DNA from 2 places in the Serratia sp. NCCP-200 genome. Region 1 is predicted to be linked to the other one. Evidence: predicted binding sites of a transcription regulator. Region 1 holds the regulator's gene; the other holds the start of a gene.
The links. Region 1 encodes LexA, which represses DNA repair genes until DNA is damaged. Its sites were predicted from a motif close to TNCTGTATGTACATACAGNA; they were not measured.
Positions count from the first base shown of each region.

Region 2: the regulator LexA is predicted to act here: its motif matches at 5,786-5,805, upstream of mutH (DNA mismatch repair endonuclease MutH).

Region 1 is NZ_BAAKUJ010000004.1:434,504-443,882, forward strand. Features, by position in the region: gene dinF (MATE family efflux transporter DinF) at 1-1,061, opposite strand, end outside; gene lexA (transcriptional repressor LexA) at 1,173-1,781, opposite strand; gene AC6HVW_RS16460 (diacylglycerol kinase) at 1,905-2,273, opposite strand; gene plsB (glycerol-3-phosphate 1-O-acyltransferase PlsB) at 2,596-5,061, shown strand; gene ubiA (4-hydroxybenzoate octaprenyltransferase) at 5,131-5,997, opposite strand; gene ubiC (chorismate lyase) at 6,015-6,536, opposite strand; gene malM (maltose operon protein MalM) at 6,838-7,740, opposite strand; gene AC6HVW_RS16485 (maltoporin) at 7,853-9,148, opposite strand; gene malK (maltose/maltodextrin ABC transporter ATP-binding protein MalK) at 9,178-9,379, opposite strand, start outside.
Region 2 is NZ_BAAKUJ010000002.1:91,469-100,847, forward strand. Features, by position in the region: gene AC6HVW_RS05690 (prepilin peptidase-dependent protein) at 1-276, opposite strand, end outside; gene thyA (thymidylate synthase) at 483-1,277, opposite strand; gene lgt (prolipoprotein diacylglyceryl transferase) at 1,284-2,156, opposite strand; gene ptsP (phosphoenolpyruvate--protein phosphotransferase) at 2,352-4,601, opposite strand; gene rppH (RNA pyrophosphohydrolase) at 4,614-5,141, opposite strand; gene mutH (DNA mismatch repair endonuclease MutH) at 5,838-6,518, shown strand; gene AC6HVW_RS05720 (YgdI/YgdR family lipoprotein) at 6,645-6,863, shown strand; gene AC6HVW_RS05725 (NADP(H)-dependent aldo-keto reductase) at 7,060-8,100, shown strand; gene lplT (lysophospholipid transporter LplT) at 8,373-9,379, opposite strand, start outside.

The sequences.
Region 1 (9,379 bases):
GCCAGCGCACGCAACTCCGGCAGCGAGGTTAAGCCTGCCACAATCTGCTGCCCGGCGAACAGATAAATAACGGCAAAACCACAGGCAACCAGGCAAGCCTGCCGACAGGCGGCACGCCATACTTTATGCAGTTGCCGCCCGTCCCGCGCACCATAGGCGTGGCCGGAATGGGCTTCCACCGCATAGGCAAAACCATCCAGAGCGTAGGCGGTAAAGGTCAGCAGATTCATCAGCACCGCATTCACCGCCACCACCTCTCCGCCCATGCGGGCTCCCAGAATGGTCAACGAGGCAAAACACAGTTGCAGTAATAACGAGCGCAGCATGATGTCGCGGTTAAGTGCCAGCAGGCGGCGCAGATCCCCACGCCAGGCGGTACGCAGCATCGCCAGCGAAATCCCCCGCATGCGTAGTACCCGCCATGCCAACCACAAACCCAGCAACAGCGTGGCGTACTCCGCAATCACCGTGGCAGCCGCGGCCCCCTGCACGTTCCAACCCAGCCCCATCACCAGCCAGATATCCAGCACGATGTTCAGCAGGTTACCGACAATCAACAGGATCACCGGCGCCCTCACGTATTGAACTCCCAGCAACCAACCGAGCAGCACCATATTGGCCAACGCCGCAGGGGCGCTCAGCCAGCGGATCTCCAAAAATAGCCTGGCCTGTACCAAGACTTCCCGATCGCCCCCCACAATGTTCAGCGCCAAGGTGATCAACGGGGCTCGCAACAGCACAATCGCCAGCCCGGCCACCAGCGCCAACAATAACGGCTGCATAAAGGCGCGAGCCAGCCGGTAGGGATCTTGCGCCCCCAGCGCCTGCGCCGTCAGCCCGGTGGTACTCATACGCAGGAACAGCAACAACATAAATAGGAAGCTGGTGGCCATTGACCCCACCGCGACCCCGCCAAGGTAGCTAGGGCTATCGAGATGGCCGATAACGGCGGTATCCACCAGGCCAAGCAAGGGGACGGTAATATTGGAGAAGATCATCGGCAACGCCAGACGCCACAGAGCTTTGTCGGTGTCACTGGTGAAGGCAGAAAGCAGGCGCATGGCGATATGTTCCCGTACAAGCATGGATTTTAGCGTAGCTTAGAAATGACATCGCCCCAGAGTTGGGGCGAGGTTTGCCGTTTTAAAGGGCTGTAATACGAGGTAAAACGGTTAGATCCAGTCGCCGTTGCGGATTACACCCACCGCCAGGCCTTCAATGGTGAAGTTCTGCTGGCGCAGATCGACCACGATCGGTTGGAATTCGCTGTTTTCTGGCAGCAGTTCGACGACGTTACCGTGTTTCTTCAGGCGTTTGACCGTGACCTCGTCTTCAATGCGGGCGACGACGACCTGGCCGTTGCGTACGTCTTGAGTCTTATGCACTGCCAGCAGATCGCCATCCAGGATGCCGATGTCGCGCATCGACATGCCGCTAACGCGCAGCAGGAAATCGGCATTAGGCTTGAACAGTGAAGGGTCCACCTTATAGTGCCCTTCAATGTGCTGCTGAGCCAACAGAGGTTCACCGGCAGCCACACGGCCCACCAGAGGTAACCCCTCTTCATCTTCCATCAGCAAACGGATACCGCGTGATGCACCGGAGATGATCTCGATAACGCCTTTGCGAGCCAGTGCTTTCAAGTGCTCTTCTGCAGCATTTGGTGAGCGGAACCCCAGGCGCATTGCGATCTCGGCACGCGTCGGTGGCATGCCCGTTTGCGAAATATGATCGCGAATCAGGTCGTAGACCTCTTGCTGTCTGGTAGTTAGTGCTTTCATTCCGCCCCCTGTTTGTTTATACAGTCTTGCTGTGAGTATATACAGCTAAGTCTGGATTGGGAACCGAAGAATAAATAAAAATCAGCAAGTAGCGAGCGTGATCGCAACGATACCCGCTGGTTTTCACGCCAAATGCTGCCAAAGTACCGAAGCCCAAACGAACAGCGCCAGAATGATTGCCAGCGATACTGCCGCCGAACCCATATCTTTGGCCCGCCCGGAAAGCTCGTGATATTCCGAACCTACGCGATCGACAACGGCCTCAATCGCGCTGTTGAGGATTTCGACAATCATCACCAGCAGCACCGAGCCGATCAACAAGATGCGCGCTATCGCCCCTACATCCAGCCAAACCGCCACGATGATAGCCACCACCGTCGCCACCAGCTCTTGGCGGAATGCGGCTTCGTTCTGCCAGGCAGCGCTTAAACCTTTATAGGAATAGCCTGCCGCTTTAATGATACGCGTCAGGCCAGTTGCTTGATTTGCCATAGTTAAGAACGCCTTTCTCCAAGATGGATCATGTACCCGTCGTGTTGCAGCCGCAACGTTCCAGACAGATTTGCCAGCCCAATCACATTTTTATCGCAGCGCAGTATACAGCAAGGTTGGAATACCTTAATCACCTAGCTATGTCGTACCAATGCCGCGAGCGTATGAGTGCGCTAGAGCGGCCAATTTGATATCCATCAGGTATAATTCAACTATGCACTTCCATTGCCGTGAACGGCCGTGGATTTCCCAACGCCACAGATCTGCTACCCGGTTTCTGGTATGCTTGCGGCGAATTGCTAACAAGAGGCTTCACGTTGTCATGTCAGGTTGGCGTAAAATCTATTATAAGATATTGAACTTACCACTAAAAATGTTGGTAAGAAGTAAGGTTATCCCAACAGATCCGGTCACGGAGTTAGGGTTGGATCCCTCACGACCGATTTTGTATGTTTTACCTTATAATTCCAAGGCGGATTTACTCACTTTGCGCACCCAGTGTCTGGCGCAAGATCTGCCCGATCCCCTTAACCCGTTGGAAATCGATGGTACCGTGCTGCCAAGCTACGTGTTTATCCACGATGGCCCACGCCTGTTCCGTTATTACACGCCCAAAGAAGAATCGGTAAAACTGTTCCACGATTATCTGGATCTGCACCGCAGCAACCCGGATCTCGATATTCAGATGTTGCCGGTATCGGTGATGTTTGGCCGCTCCCCTGGGCGCGAAGGCCACGGCACGCCGCACCTGCGCCTGCTGAACGGCGTACAGAAGTTCTTCGCCGTACTGTGGCTGGGGCGCGACAGCTTTGTCCGTTTCTCCAACACCGTGTCCCTACGCCGGATGGCGACCGAGCACGGCACCGATAAGACCATCGCGCAAAAACTGGCCCGTGTCGCACGCATGCACTTCGCACGCCAGCGCCTGGCCGCCGTTGGGCCAAGCCTGCCTGCCCGTCAGGATCTGTTCAAAAAGCTGCTGGCCTCCAAGGCGATTGAAAAAGCGATCGAAGACGAAGCGCGCAGCAAAAAGATCTCCCACGAAAAGGCCCAGCAGAACGCAATTGCGCTGATGGAAGAGATTGCCGCCGATTTCTCCTATGAAACGGTGCGCCTGTCCGACCGCGTGTTGAGCTGGACCTGGAACCGGCTGTATCAAGGTATCAACGTCACCAACGCCGAGCGTGTGCGTCAGCTGGCGCAGGATGGCCACGAGATCGTCTATGTGCCGTGTCACCGTAGCCATATGGACTATCTGCTGCTGTCCTATGTGCTCTACCATCAAGGGCTGGTGCCACCGCATATCGCAGCGGGTATTAACCTGAACTTCTGGCCTGCCGGGCCGATCTTCCGCCGCCTGGGCGCGTTCTTTATCCGCCGCACCTTCAAGGGCAACAAACTCTATTCAACCGTGTTTCGCGAATACCTCGGTGAACTGTTCACCCGTGGTTACTCGGTAGAATACTTTGTTGAAGGCGGGCGCTCCCGTACCGGCCGCCTGCTGGAACCGAAAACCGGCACCCTGTCGATGACCATTCAGGCCATGCTGCGCGGCGGTACCCGTCCGATCACCCTGGTGCCGATTTATATCGGTTACGAGCACGTGATGGAAGTAGGGACTTACGCCAAAGAGCTGCGTGGCGCGACCAAAGAGAAAGAGAGCCTGCTGCAAATGGTGCGTGGCTTGCGCAAGCTACGCAACCTCGGCCAGGGCTACGTAAACTTTGGTGAACCGCTGCCGTTGACTACGTACCTGAACCACAACGTCCCGCATTGGCGTGAATCTATCGACCCGATCGAAGCACAACGCCCAAGCTGGCTGACGCCTGCGGTCAACGATCTGGCGGCTCAGATCATGGTGCGCATCAACAACGCTGCCGCCGCCAACGCCATGAACCTGTGTTCTACCGCGCTGCTGGCCTCACGCCAACGTTCGCTGACCCGTGAGCAGTTGCTTGAGCAGTTGGAATGCTACTTACAGTTAATGCGTAACGTGCCATATGCACCGGACGCCACCGTACCAGCGCAAACGCCAGACCAGTTGCTGGATCACGCTTTAAACATGAACAAGTTTGAAGTGGAGAAGGACAACATCGGTGACATCATCATTCTGCCGCGCGAGCAGGCGGTGCTGATGACGTACTATCGCAACAATATCCATCATATGTTGGTACTGCCTTCATTAATCGCCTCTATCGTGATGCATCACCGCCGCGTGTCGCGCGTTGAGCTGCTGCGTCAGGTCAGCCTGATCTATCCGATGCTGAAGGCCGAGCTGTTCCTGCGTTACGACAAAGAACAGCTAGCCGAAGTGCTGCAACCGCTGATCGAAGAGCTGATACGTCAGCAGCTGATTTGTAGCAAAGGCGATGAGCTGGTGCTGAACCCTGCACGCATCCGTCCGTTGCAGCTGTTGGCCGCCGGGGTGCGTGAAACCCTGCAACGCTATGCCATCACCATGTCGATCCTCAGCGCCAACCCAAGTATCAACCGGGGTGCCCTGGAGAAAGAGAGCCGCATTATGGCCCAGCGTCTGTCGGTGCTGCACGGCATCAACGCGCCGGAATTCTTCGATAAGGCGGTGTTCTCCACCCTGGTGGCGACGCTGCGTGAAGAAGGCTTTATCAATGATATTGGCGATGCGATCCGCGAGCACACCATGGAGGTTTACACCATGTTGAGCGATCTTATCACCCCGGAAATCAAGCTGACCATCGAAAGCGTCAGCATGCCGGAAGAAACCAATACCCCAGCGCTGGCGGCTGAAGTCGTAAAAGAAGACGAGTAACTCGCAGGCCAGTTACCACGAAAAAGGCATCCGATAATGGATGCCTTTTTACTTTTTGCGTTGGGCAAATCACACGTAGCTAAGCGCAATACCGATGAACAGCACCAAGCCAACGTAGTTGTTATTCAGAAAGGCACGGAAGCAGGCATCGCGATCGCGGCCAGCCACCTGCTTTTGCTGATGGATAAACAACGCCCCGGCCAGCAACAGCGACCAATAAAACGCGCCCCCCAGTTGCATCAGATAGCCCACCCACAACATCAGCAACAGCGTAGCAAACTGCAACAACCCGACGATCAACTTGTCATGGCGGCCAAACAGCACCGCGGTGGATTTGATCCCAATCTTCAAGTCGTCATCACGATCGACCATGGCATACAGGGTATCGTAAGCCACCGTCCAGCAGATATTGGCCAGAAACAGCAACCAGCAGCTCAGTGGCAGCGACTCGCTGACAGCGGCATAGGCCATCGGGATCGACCAGCCAAACGCTGCCCCCAGCACCACCTGAGGCAGATTGGTCACCCGCTTCATAAACGGGTAAACCCAGGCCAGTGCCAGAGCCGCCAGCGACAGCCAGATGGTCATGGCGTTCAACGTCAGCACCAGCGCAAAGGAAACCAGCACCAACGAGACAAACAGGATCTTGGCCTCTTTTTCGCTGACGCGGCCGCTCGGCATCGGGCGGCCAGCGGTGCGTTTCACATGCCCATCGAAAGCGCGATCGGCATAGTCATTCACCACGCAACCCGCAGCACGCATCAGGAAAACGCCAAGCACAAACACCAGCAATACCGACGGCGAAGGAACTCCCCCCCCTGCCAACCACAATGCCCACAGGGTGGGCCACAGCAACAATAGCGTGCCAATCGGCTTATCGATGCGCATCAGATGGCAATAGGCCTGCCATTTGCTTTGAATCACGCTCCCTTCCAAAGTTCTTTCTCCCCTAATTATGCCGGAGTGCCCTTTTCCACCGCATACAGTGGAGAGGCCGGTAGAAACAGTTCCGTCAGTAACAATGGTTTTCCCGCCAGACGGAGACGAGAACGCCGTGCCCACAGATCCTTCTGCTGGCCAACATGGATATAATCACGAGTCAGGCTTTCACTGCTGAACAGATAACGGCCCAGTGGCAACGTCCCCAGATCGACCAGCGCCAGATCCGGCCCGGCCAGGGTTTCCTGCGGGATCACCGTACGCCCCAGCAGCCAAGGCTGCCCGTCACCCAGTAAGACGATTTCACGCAGCCAATAGCGCTCGCTGTGTGGCAGATGAACCGCCTCTTCGGCAAGCTGGTCACGAGTGATGAAGCATTCACGCTGTGGTTCTACCTGCACGCGGCCACAGTGGCGCTCAAAACGGCGGGTCATGGAACCTAACTCCATCAGCCAATCGCTAACGGCGGCAGGTATTGAGGAATGTTCAGACAGCCACTCAATAGGCGGCAGGATGGGATCCCTAATGTCAGACATTATGCTACTCCAGGCCGGAGGCTGCGTGCCGCGCCAAGCCATACAAACTGTTAACAGAAATCCATTGTAACGCAGAAATGCAAAAGCGGCAGGCAGATTCGTGACGTAACGCATCCCCCATTATCCGGGGGTAAAACGGCAGGCTGTCGTAGTGGAAGATGTCATAACGCAAGAGAGTTCGTACTGTTGGCACCACGCAGTCCCCCTCTGCTCGGTATCAGTGGGGAAACGCGGGTGGGCAGATGAAAAAAGGTGCGCCGAAACGCACCAATCATCAAGCCAGCATCGGTAGCGTGGGGGATTACCCCTTGCCTTTCACGCTGCCAATAAACGTTTCACGAGCGGTGGTGGAACCCAGTTTTTCAGCCTCATTCATCAGTTTCAGCGCCTTATCGATATCCCCCGCCTTGACTGCCTGTTTGATGCCGTTATTGAAGTAAGCCTCGGTGTCATTGAGCATCGGCTCTGCCGGTGCGCTGGCAACCGGTGCTGGAGCCGCAACTGCCGGAGCGGTGGCACCCACCACGACCGGTGGCGTTGCCGGAGCCGATTGCAGCATGCCAATCATGATGTTGCTGGCCCCTTGTTCTGCCGTCACCTTCAGCTTTAACGTGCCGCTGGTGCTGTGGCTGGCGATCGGATCCGGGATGTCCGGTACTGCGTTACCCACCCCTTGGGCGTAGGCTTTGGCCGGGTTGGTCAGGATGGTGGTTTTAGCCAGATCCTGCTGGGTGGTGTACACCAACAGATAGATCTGTTTTTGCCCCAGCGCAGGGGTCAGTTTCAACGTGCCCTCCAGCCGATCGGCAGACATCACGCCCGGTGGCTGGTAAGCGAAATAGCTGCTCGGATAATAGGCCGCCGGGCGCATATGTTCATCCAGCACCAATACGCTTGGGGCATAGATTGAGTTTTTATTGGCCAGACTGCTCAGTTGGATTTCCAGCGATCCCCGATCGGCCGGCAGCGCAAATGCAGCAACGGCTCCCTGGATCTGGCCCTGATTGATCTGTGGGCTGACATTATTGAGTTGGACATCCTGGGTCACCGGCGGTACCAACGGCTGCCAAGGTAAACTTTGCAGGGTGGCGGCACTGATGGCCGGTGCGACGGAAACGTTGGCCGGAGTATCGGCATAGGTCGCCAGCGGTGCGCCGACGGTCAACGCCAGAGATAGGCAGAGTGACAGTAGATTTTTTTTCATTGTTATACCCTCTCGCTTTGAGCGTGTATCCCGGCAGCGGGCAGGCAAGCGCACTACTGCCGGTTAAACGGTAAGAGGGAGGGCGTACAGGCGCCCTCCCGTCAAGCCAGTATTACCACCAGATTTCCATCTGGGCACCGAAGGTGACTTCGCTGTCTTTACCACGGCTGAAGGTATGCATGCTGGTATCGTTATAAGCCGTACCTGCGTTGTAGCCCGCACCGGAATCGTTGTTTGCGTAGCCCCACTTCTCATCCCAGTTGGCGTAGGTCGCGAAGACACGGATCGCCGGACGTGACCAGATGCTGTTACCCGCTTGCCACTGTTGTGCCAGGGTGACTTTGTATTGGCCGTTGCGATCGCCAGTACGTTGAGACTTCACGTTGTCGTAGCCGACTTCCATCAAGGTGCTCATGATTGGCGTCCATTTGTACATTGGGCGCACGCCCACGGTGTACCAGGTGGTGCCGTTGTCATTGTCGCGGTTAACGTCCTGATACATGGCAACGTACATCATTGCCCAATCATCGTTGAAGTCGATGGCACCGTGATCCAGCACGCGGATCATCTTGCCGTTGTTATCAATGGCAGCACCCTGGCTGCGGCCGTTGTTCTGCGCAGTCATGGAATCGGTAGCGTACTGCACCGTGAATTTGTTGTAGCCGCCCAGGATGCTCTGGGTATGTTCCGCAGTAAACATCCAACCGTCTTTGCTTGCCCCGTCGACCAGGTGGTAACCGTCTTGTGTATTGGCACGGCCATAATCCACACCCAGTTCCAACGTACCGCCTGGGTTCAGCTCAAGGCCAGCCAAACGCAGGTCGTAGGTATCGTTGACGGTTGGACGCTCGTCACGTTGATTGTCGATATAGCCTAAGGAACCACCGGATTCGGTGTTACGGGTCACGGCGGCAGACAGCTTGCCGAAGCCCAGGTCGATATTTTCCAGACCGGCACCAGGACCTGAGATGTCCCAGTAGTAGAAGTCGATCATATGGACGTCATGACGTTGATAGAAGCGCTTACCGGCCCACATGTTGGCACCAGGCAACGCGTCGATCAGGTTTTTACCCTGCACGTTCACTTCACGGAAGGCCGGATTGGTCGATTCCCAGTCAGACTGTTGCGACACGGAATAGGCCACGTTGGTGTCGAAGTAGAAGCTCTTGTCGCCCTCTTTCCACACTTCCTGGCCCAGTTTCAGTTCCGCATAGGTTTCACATTCGTTACCCAGACGGTACTTACTGCTGGCACCGGTGGTCTGGAAACACTGTTGCTCACCGCCGCTCCCGGTCCAACCAATACCGGAACGTGCGTAGCCGTGGAAATCCACCGCCATCGCTGATGAGGATAAGACACCGGCGGCGACAGCCAGAGTCAGAGGAAGTTTGCGCAGAGTAGTCATCATTATTCTCCTGTTATACAGACCTTGATGCTTTAAACACCCGGTTCCTGATGCAGCCGTTTACACGCCGTCCCGTCCTCGCGGAACAGGTGGCAACGGTGTGGCGGCAGGCCGATGGCGAATGTTGCACCTTCTTCTACCAGCACCACGTCGTTCTGGCGGTAAACCAGGTTTTGACGAATTGCCGGAATTTGGATATGGATTTGCGTCTCGTTGCCGAGCTGCTCCACCACC
Region 2 (9,379 bases), on a different contig from region 1:
ACAAGGTGCCACCTGCGGGCCGCTGCCTATGCACCAGATTTTCCCAGGCCGAAACCACAATAACGCGTTGCGGTTATGCCAGTTGGCATCGGCCTGTAAGCGCGTTAAGAATGCCAGCAGTTGCTGGGCGGTCTGCTCAAGCCGTAGCGCCTGTTGATAATGATGCCACTGGCTAATCCCCCAAGAGGTCAGCATCCCCGCCAGCACCATCACGATCATCAGTTCGATCAGCGTCAAGCCTTGCTGGTGTTCGGGGCTATTTTTATATCGGTTCATACGGCGAGTGTAATCAGCCAGAGGCACGATGAAAGGCACCTTTTCTCAGGCTGGCAAATGATACGCAGAATTTTTAGTTAGCGGGTAACAAGCTGGGGGAAGTTGAGTACGGCTTCGCATTTTTGGCAATGCAGCACGAGCGCAGCATGCGGCGCGCCTACTTTCAGTGGGAGTAAGAAAGAGGGCCGGATACGGCCCTCAGCAAATCAGATAGCGACAGGAGCCTTGATCGGCGGGTGCGGATCGTAGCCTTCAATCTCAAAATCTTCAAAGCGATAATCAAACAGCGAGGCAGGCTTGCGTTTGATCACCAGCTTCGGCAACGCACGCGGCTCGCGGGTTAATTGCAGCTGCGTCTGCTCCATGTGGTTGCTGTACAGATGGGTATCGCCACCGGTCCAGACGAAATCGCCCACTTCCAGATCGCACTGCTGCGCCATCATATGGACCAGCAACGCATAGCTGGCAATATTGAACGGCAGGCCGAGGAACACGTCACACGAGCGCTGATATAGCTGGCAGGAGAGTTTGCCGTCTGCCACATAGAACTGGAAGAAGGCATGGCACGGTGCCAAGGCCATCTTATCCAGCTCCCCCACGTTCCAGGCAGAAACAATAATACGGCGTGAATCCGGATCCTGTTTCAGCTGTTGCAACACGGTGCTTAGCTGGTCAATCTCGCGACCATCCGCCGCGCCCCAGGCACGCCATTGCTTGCCATAGACCGGGCCAAGATCGCCGTTTTCATCAGCCCATTCGTCCCAGATGCTGACGTTGTTTTCGCGCAGATACGCCACGTTGGTATCGCCGTTCAGGAACCACAGCAGCTCATGAATGATCGACCGCAGGTGGCATTTCTTGGTAGTCACCAACGGGAAGCCTTCCTGCAGGTTGAAACGCATCTGGTGGCCGAAAATCGACAACGTGCCAGTGCCGGTACGGTCGGCTTTAGGGGTGCCCTCGGCGAGCACTTTGTTCATCAAATCCAGATACTGTTTCATTTTTCCTCACGACTGTTGTTGCTGTGGACGACGACGATACGCCCAGATCATCATAATAATACCGGCGAGCACCATCGGCACGGACAGGATTTGCCCCATGCTGATCACCCCGTCAAACAGGCCAAGCTGAGCATCCGGCTGGCGGAACGCCTCGACGATAATGCGGAACGTGCCATAGCCAATCAGGAACAGGCCCGAAACGGCCCCCATCGGACGAGGTTTGCGGATGAACAGGTTCAGAATGATAAACAGCACGATGCCTTCCAGCACCATTTCATACAGCTGCGACGGATGACGTGGCAACACGCCATATTCGTTGAGCAGCGGCAGCAGTTGAGGATTGGCGGCAGCGATGGCGATATCTTCCGGACGCGAGCTTGGGAACAGCATCGCCCAAGGAGTATTGGTAGTAACACGCCCCCACAACTCCCCGTTGATAAAGTTACCCAGGCGGCCAGCGCCCAGACCAAACGGGATCAGTGGGGCAATAAAATCAGAAACCTGGAAGAAGTTGCGCTTGGTGCGACGGGCAAACCACAGCATCACCGCGATCACGCCAATCAGGCCGCCGTGGAATGACATACCGCCATCCCAGACTTTGAACAGGTAGAGCGGGTTATCCAGGAACAGCGGCAGGTTGTAGAACAGCACGTAACCGACACGGCCACCAATAAAGACCCCAAGGAAACCGGCATACAGCATGTTTTCCACTTCGTCTTTGGTCCAACCGCTGCCGGGCTTGTTCGCGCGGCGTACCGCCAACCACATGGCAAAAACAAAGCCAACCAGGTACATCAAACCGTACCAGTGCAAAGAGACCGGGCCGATAGAGAAAATCACCGGATCAAATTTTGGAAACGCCAGATAGCTAGTGCTCATCTATCACCACAATATGTCTGTTATTCATCCCCAAGCGGGGGCGGCAGGTGCCAAACGCGGTGCAAAGCCCGTGCAACGGGAGCACCGCATTGAGATGGCGCATCATAACATAGGCTTAACCACGTCCGGGCTTGCCGGCAGGGAAAAGTTCTGTAAAAAAATAGGTCAACGCTTAACGGGCTGGACAACGCCTAATCAACGGCCGCCGCGGATCAGCCCCCCCATGCCACGGCGTTCCATAAACGCCGCTACCTGGTGGCGAACCTCGGTGGTCATCTGGGCACTCAATACCCGCTGGGCCAGCCCTTGCGCATCTTCCAGCTCGATATGGCGCAACAGATATTTGATCCGTGCGACGCTGCGCCCGTTCATGCTCAGATTACGGTAACCCATACCCACCAGCAGCAGAGCGCCCATCGGGTCTCCCGCCAGTTCACCGCACAGGCTTACCTGCAGCCCGGCCGCCGTCCCCTGATCGATGATCAATTTCAGCACCTGCAACATGGCTGGATGCAGGCTGTCGTACAGCGAAGCAACGCGGGTATTATTACGATCCACTGCCAGCAGATACTGAGTTAAATCGTTGGTTCCCACCGAGATAAAATCGACGCGTGCGGCCAGATAAGGGATCAGGAAGATCATCGACGGCACTTCCAGCATGACGCCAATCCGCGGCTTGGGAATGTCGTACCCCAGCATCTCTTCCACTTCTCGCCCGGCGCGATCGATCAGGCGCTTGGCCTCGTCGATCTCTTCCAGGCTGGTGATCATCGGCAACAGGATCCCCAGATTGCCGGTTCCCGCATTGGCACGCAGCATGGCGCGCACCTGGATCAGGAAGATTTCTGGCTGATCCAGCGTAATGCGGATCCCCCGCCAACCGAGGCACGGGTTTTCCTCGCTGATCGGCATGTAGGGCAACTGTTTATCAGCGCCGATATCCAGCGTACGCAGCGTCACCGGCTTGTGCGGATAGAAGAGTTGCAGCATGCCCTGATATTGCGCCACCTGCTCCTCCTCCGACGGGAAGCCGCTTTGCAGCATGAACGGGATCTCGGTGCGGTACAGGCCAACGCCGTCCACGCGCGCACCCAGCAGTTGTTCATGTTCCGGGCTAAGGCCGGCGTTCAGCATCACCTGGATCCGCTCACCGCTTTTCAGCTCTGCGGGCTGTTCAACGTCGTCTTCTGCCAGCTTGCTGAGCTCCTGCTCTTCGCTGATCAGACGTTGATATTCCTTCACCAGCACCGGTTCCGGATCGACCAGCAGCTCGCCGCGATAGCCATCAACAATCAGCATTCGCTGGGCCAACAGCGCAGGCTGGATGTCCGCCCCCATCACCGTTGGCACGCCCATAGCCCGCACCAGGATCGCGGCATGGGAGTTGGCAGCACCGTCCCGCACTACCACGCCAGCCAGGCGATCCTGCGGCACTTCGGCCAACAGGGTTGCCGTCAGCTCATCGGCGACCAGCACAAATCGGGCTGGCCATTGGCTGGCCCCTTGGGTGGTATCGTCGAGGTGGAATAGCAGACGTTGGCCAAGCGCACGCAGGTCGCTGGCACGCTCGCGCATATAGGTATCTTGCAAGGTAGCAAACTGGGCAGCGAAGGCTTCAATCACCTGTTTTACCGCCCACTCGGCTACCGAACCGGCATCGATCTCCGCGTACAGTTCACGTTTGAGGCGAGCATCGTTGAGCAGGTGGGAATAGAGATCGAAGATCGCCGCGCTCTCTTTTTGCGAGCTGGCGCTAAAACGCTTACTGAAGCGGCGGAACTCTGCCCCAGCCTCTTCCAACGCCTGTGTCAGGCGTTCGCGCTCGCTGACGGTATCCAGCGTGGAGGCTTTATACACCTGATCAAGTGAAGGCTGGCTGCTATCTAACCACCCCTCCGCCACTGCCACGCCAGGAGCCGCAGCCAGCGCCCGAATGCGGGTCTGGCGATACTGGCCAAAAATGGCGTTTAGCTGTGATAACGAGAGGATCCCGGCCATTTGGGTAGCCAGGGTAACCATGAAGGATTCTTCGCTTTCGTCAAACTGGCGCAGTTCACGTTGCTGCACCACCAACACGCCAAGCAACTGGCGGCGATGAATGATCGGCACGCCAAGGAAGGATCGGAAACGATCCTCTTTGACCTGCGGAATATATTTGAAGCTGGGATGGCTTTGGGCATCCGCCAGGTTGATCGGCTCTGCCCGCCGCCCGACCAGGCCGACGATGCCTTCGTCAAAGGCCAGGGCGATAGTTCGCCCACGGGGCTTTTTCAACCCGCGCGTCGCCATCAGGTAATAACAGCGGCGGTCGTTGTCTGCCAGATAGATGGAGCAAACTTCGGTGTCCATCGCCAGACAGGTTTCATTGACCAAAAGATCCAGCGCATCTGTCAGACTGGCCGCCGCGGCCACTTTCTCAACAATTTCTCGCAAGCGCGTGAGCATAGTCGGTTTGACTTAACCTCTCTTTCGGCGATAAGCAGGAGGCTGCCGCTGCGCTGCCAGTTCCTGCATAGGCATGACGGTTGCGGCAAACTCTTTCATAACCCGGCGGTACACGTCGCGTTTAAACGACACCACCTGGCGCACCGGATACCAGAAGCTCACCCAGCGCCAGCCGTCAAACTCCGGCGTACTGCTGCGCTGCATGTTGATATCCGCGTCATTGCACATTAACTGCAGCAGAAACCATTTCTGCTTTTGGCCGATACAAACCGGCTTTGTGTCCCAACGCACCAAACGTTTTGGCAATTTATAGCGCAACCAGTTGCGGGTTGAGGCCAGGATACGCACATCCTTTTTACTCAGCCCCACTTCTTCGAACAGCTCACGGTACATCGCCTGCTCAGGCGTTTCGCCAGGGTTTATTCCCCCTTGGGGAAACTGCCAGGAGTGCTGACCGTAACGGCGGGCCCATAGGACCTGCCCCTGACGATTACAGATTACGATACCAACATTCGGGCGGTAGCCATCATCATCGATCACCGGACTACCTCGATAAGCATAAATTCGTATTGATAACCTGATTGTTTCACACAAGCCACAGGCGGTAAACCACTGCTTTGCAGCACCGTCGCTCGGATAACATTGGGATAACTCACAGATAATGGCAAAGTTATAAACATGTAACGAGGTTCGAGGGCGGTTTTATTCACTTTTTCTGTGGATAGGTGTGTGAAGAACTCTAGGGATAAGCCGGGAAAACTCGATTGAACTTAAAATTCGCCGTATTTTTAATTTTTTATTATTCCTTTAAATACAATGTAATAATGACTTAAACACAGTTATGAACAGGGTAAAAATGTGATCTATGCACGCTTTGGATCTTTCTCTGGCGAAAGATCCACCAATGCGGATTTTATCCACAGATTATTATACCCAGTGACCTATAAAACCGCCAAATTCGTAAAAAATGCCCCGCGTCAAGGCTGTAAATCAAACCAGTGATCGGCAAAAAGTTGGGTTATCCCAGAAATCTGTGGATAAATAGGTGTAAGATCCTGTTTATTGTCGGTGGCTACAGGTGCACAACCCCACATTGAAATTTTTCTACCGCGATGGGGTAGCCAAAAAGTCATGCAAAATCATGCTACTATTGTTGTTTTCCCCAGCCTGCTTTTCCCTTTTAAGGCTGTGAGTAAATTCGGTACATTTTTTAACCATAATGCATAGGTCTGATTTATGGCGTGTTTATCCCCGCTGCCGCCAGAAAACGAGCAGCAATTATTAGCCCGTGCCCAGGCGCTGGCTGGCTTTAACCTTGGTGAACTGGCAGCTCGTGCCCAGGTCAGCATTCCCAAGGATCTCAAACGGGATAAAGGTTGGGTCGGCATGCTGCTGGAGTTCTATCTGGGTGCCATGGCGGGCAGCAAGCCTGAACAGGATTTCCCAGAGCTGGGCATTGAGTTGAAAACCATCCCGGTCGACGCCGCCGGTAACCCGTTGGAAACCACTTTCGTCTGCGTAGCCCCGCTGACAGGCAATAGCGGCGTCACTTGGGAAAGCAGCCACGTACGCCACAAACTGGCACGCGTGCTGTGGATCCCGGTGGAAGGAGAACGACAAATCCCATTGGCACAGCGCCGCGTAGGTTCCCCGCTGCTGTGGCAGCCCAATCAGGAAGAAACCGAGATGCTGCGCCGGGATTGGGAAGAACTGATGGATCTTATCGTTCTCGGCCAGGTTGAGCGGATCACTGCCCGCCATGGCGAAGTGCTACAGCTGCGGCCAAAAGCGGCCAACAACAAGGCACTGACCGAAGCCACCGGCGAACAGGGCCAACCGATCCTCACCTTACCGCGCGGCTTCTATCTGAAGAAAAACTTCACCCGGGCGCTGCTGGCCAGGCACTTTACGCTTTGATTAGCCCTGCGCCCCTTGATTTCACCGTCATTTCTCCTTACACAGATGGGATACGTCCGAGAGCCATCTTTGGCAGAGTTTGCTACTCTATTAAGACAATTATTCTAGGTATATAAGGTGTTCGGCATGAAAAAGTGGGTAATGGCTATTTCCGCCCTGATGATGGTCGCCGGATTAGCAGGCTGTTCCAGCAACTATGTGATGGCCACTAAAGATGGCAATATGATCCTCACGCAGGGTAAGCCTAAAATCGATAAGGATACCGGCCTGATCAGCTATCAGGACGAGCAAGGCAACCAGCGCCAGATTAACGGCGATCGGGTCTCGCAGGTTATCGAGCGTTAATCCCAGCCCCGCATCTTCCTGACCCCTGACGGATTATCAATCAGGGGTTTAGCCCTACCCCCGGCAGTTATATTCCTCTTTCACCATCTTCTTAGCTTGGTTATAGTCAAGTAAGGCGTGTTACGCCGTTGGATCTCTGGCTTCTGTTTTACCGGGCATCACGCCCGTAAGCGCTAACATTGAAGGAAGGCCGTTAATGCAATACCACCGTATTCCCCACAGTTCTTTAGAAGTGAGCGTGCTGGGACTGGGCACCATGACCTTTGGCGAACAAAACAGCGAAGCCGATGCCCACGCACAGCTGGATTATGCATTAGCCGCTGGCATCAACCTGATTGATACCGCAGAGATGTATCCAGTGCCGCCGCGCCCAGAAACACAGGGGCTGACAGAGCAGTACATTGGCAGTTGGATCAAGGCACGCGGCAACCGCGATAAAATCGTGCTGGCAAGCAAAGTCTCCGGGCCGATCCGGGGAAATGACGCGGGCATTCGCCCACAGCAGGCGTTGGATCGCAAAAATATCCGCGCCGCCCTGGACGCCAGCCTGAAACGGTTAAACACCGATTATCTAGATCTGTACCAGCTACACTGGCCGCAGCGCACCACCAACTGTTTCGGCAAGCTCAATTATCAGTACACCGATGAGAAAGCCACCATCCCACTGTTGGAAACCCTGGAAGCGTTAACTGAGCAGGTCCGGGCCGGCAAAATTCGCTATATCGGCGTCTCTAACGAAACCCCTTGGGGCGTGATGCGCTACCTGCAACTGGCAGAAAAACACGAATTACCGCGTATCGTCTCGATCCAGAACCCCTACAGCCTGTTAAACCGCAGCTTTGAGATTGGTCTGGCGGAGATCAGCCAACATGAGGGTATCGAACTGTTAGCCTATTCCAGCCTGGCCTTCGGTACGCTGTCGGGTAAATACCTCAACGGTGCCAAACCAGCCGGGGCACGTAATACCCTGTTCAGCCGCTTTACCCGCTACTCTTCAGCCCAGAGCCAGGCGGCGATCGCCGAATACGTGGCGCTGGCGAAAAAGCACGGTCTGGACCCTTCACAGATGGCACTGGCATTCGTGCGCCAGCAGCCGTTCGTTGCCAGCACCTTGCTGGGTGCCACCACGCTGGAGCAGTTGAAGATAAATATCGACAGTTTTGACGTGGTGTTGAATGAGGAAGTGTTGCAGGCTCTGGAAGAGATCCACAGCCGCTTCACCATTCCTGCACCATAAATGCCCCTCACCCTAACCCTCTCCCACAGGGAGAGGGGACCGATCGAGTTCGATTTCGGTTACAGAAATCTACCTGAACACCGCACTGAATCAGCTTTCTTTTATTGAGTAAGCTACCTGACCACCGCACCGAATCAGCTCTCTTTTATTGAACACGCTATCTGACAAGACACTGTACCTGCCCCTTTGCGGAGGTAGCAGAGTGATCACGGTACCTAATTACGACACCATTCCAGCTCCCTCTCCCTGTGGGAGAGGGTTGGGGTGAGGGGTTAGGCTTTCGAGCGGAATTGAGATATCCACAGGACGGTGATGGCAAGGCCGAACACGACGCCAAAACCGATCCCGACGCCGATCACCGGCACACCTAATTTGACCACCAAAGAGTAGAGGCCAAGCATCAGCAGCATGGCGGTGTTTTCACCCAGGTTCTGTACCGCAATAGCGTTCCCCGCCCCAACGGAGCGTTTGCCCCGCTCTTGCAACAGCGCATTCAGCGGCACCACAAAGAACCCCCCCAGCACACCAATCACCAGCAGCACGCCATAAGCATTCAGCATGCTGGTTTGCACGGCAAAGAAGGCTACGGCGATGCCGATCAGGATCCCGGCAGGCATACAGCGCTTAACCGTTTCCAGCGTCACAAAGCGGGCTGCCGCCCCGGCCCCGACCACGATACCTATTGCCACCATCGCATTGAGCATGGTTGGCGTGGCGTTATCGCTAATGCCCAGCGCCACCGGCACCCACAGCACCAGCAGGAAGCGCAGGGTAACCCCAGCGCCCCAGAACAGGCTGGTACCAATCAGTGAGAAACGGGTTTGCCCATCGCGCCACAGCACCACGCAAGCGTTGAAGAAAGTGCTCCCCATGACGCGTGGGTGCCAGGAGGCCACCTTATGGGCAGCGGGCAAGCGCGGGATATACAGGTTGGCAACGACTGCCGCGCCGTAAACAACGGCACACACCGCCAGTGCAGCTACAATATGCCAGTCTGCCAGCAGGCCACCGGCTACCGAGCCCACCAGGATGGCGGCAATGGTGGAAGCTTCCATCAGCCCATTGGCCTTCACCAGCTTATCGCCGCTGGTGATCTCCCCCAGGATGCCGTACTTCGCCGGTGAATAAGCCGCCGCCCCGATGCCGACCAGGGTATAGCCCAGGAACGGGTTCAGCCCAAAGCAGATCACCAGCGCACCGGCCAGCTTCAAGCCGTTAGCGACCATCATCACCCGGCCTTTGGAGAAGCTGTCGGCGATTTGGCCGACAAACGGAGCCA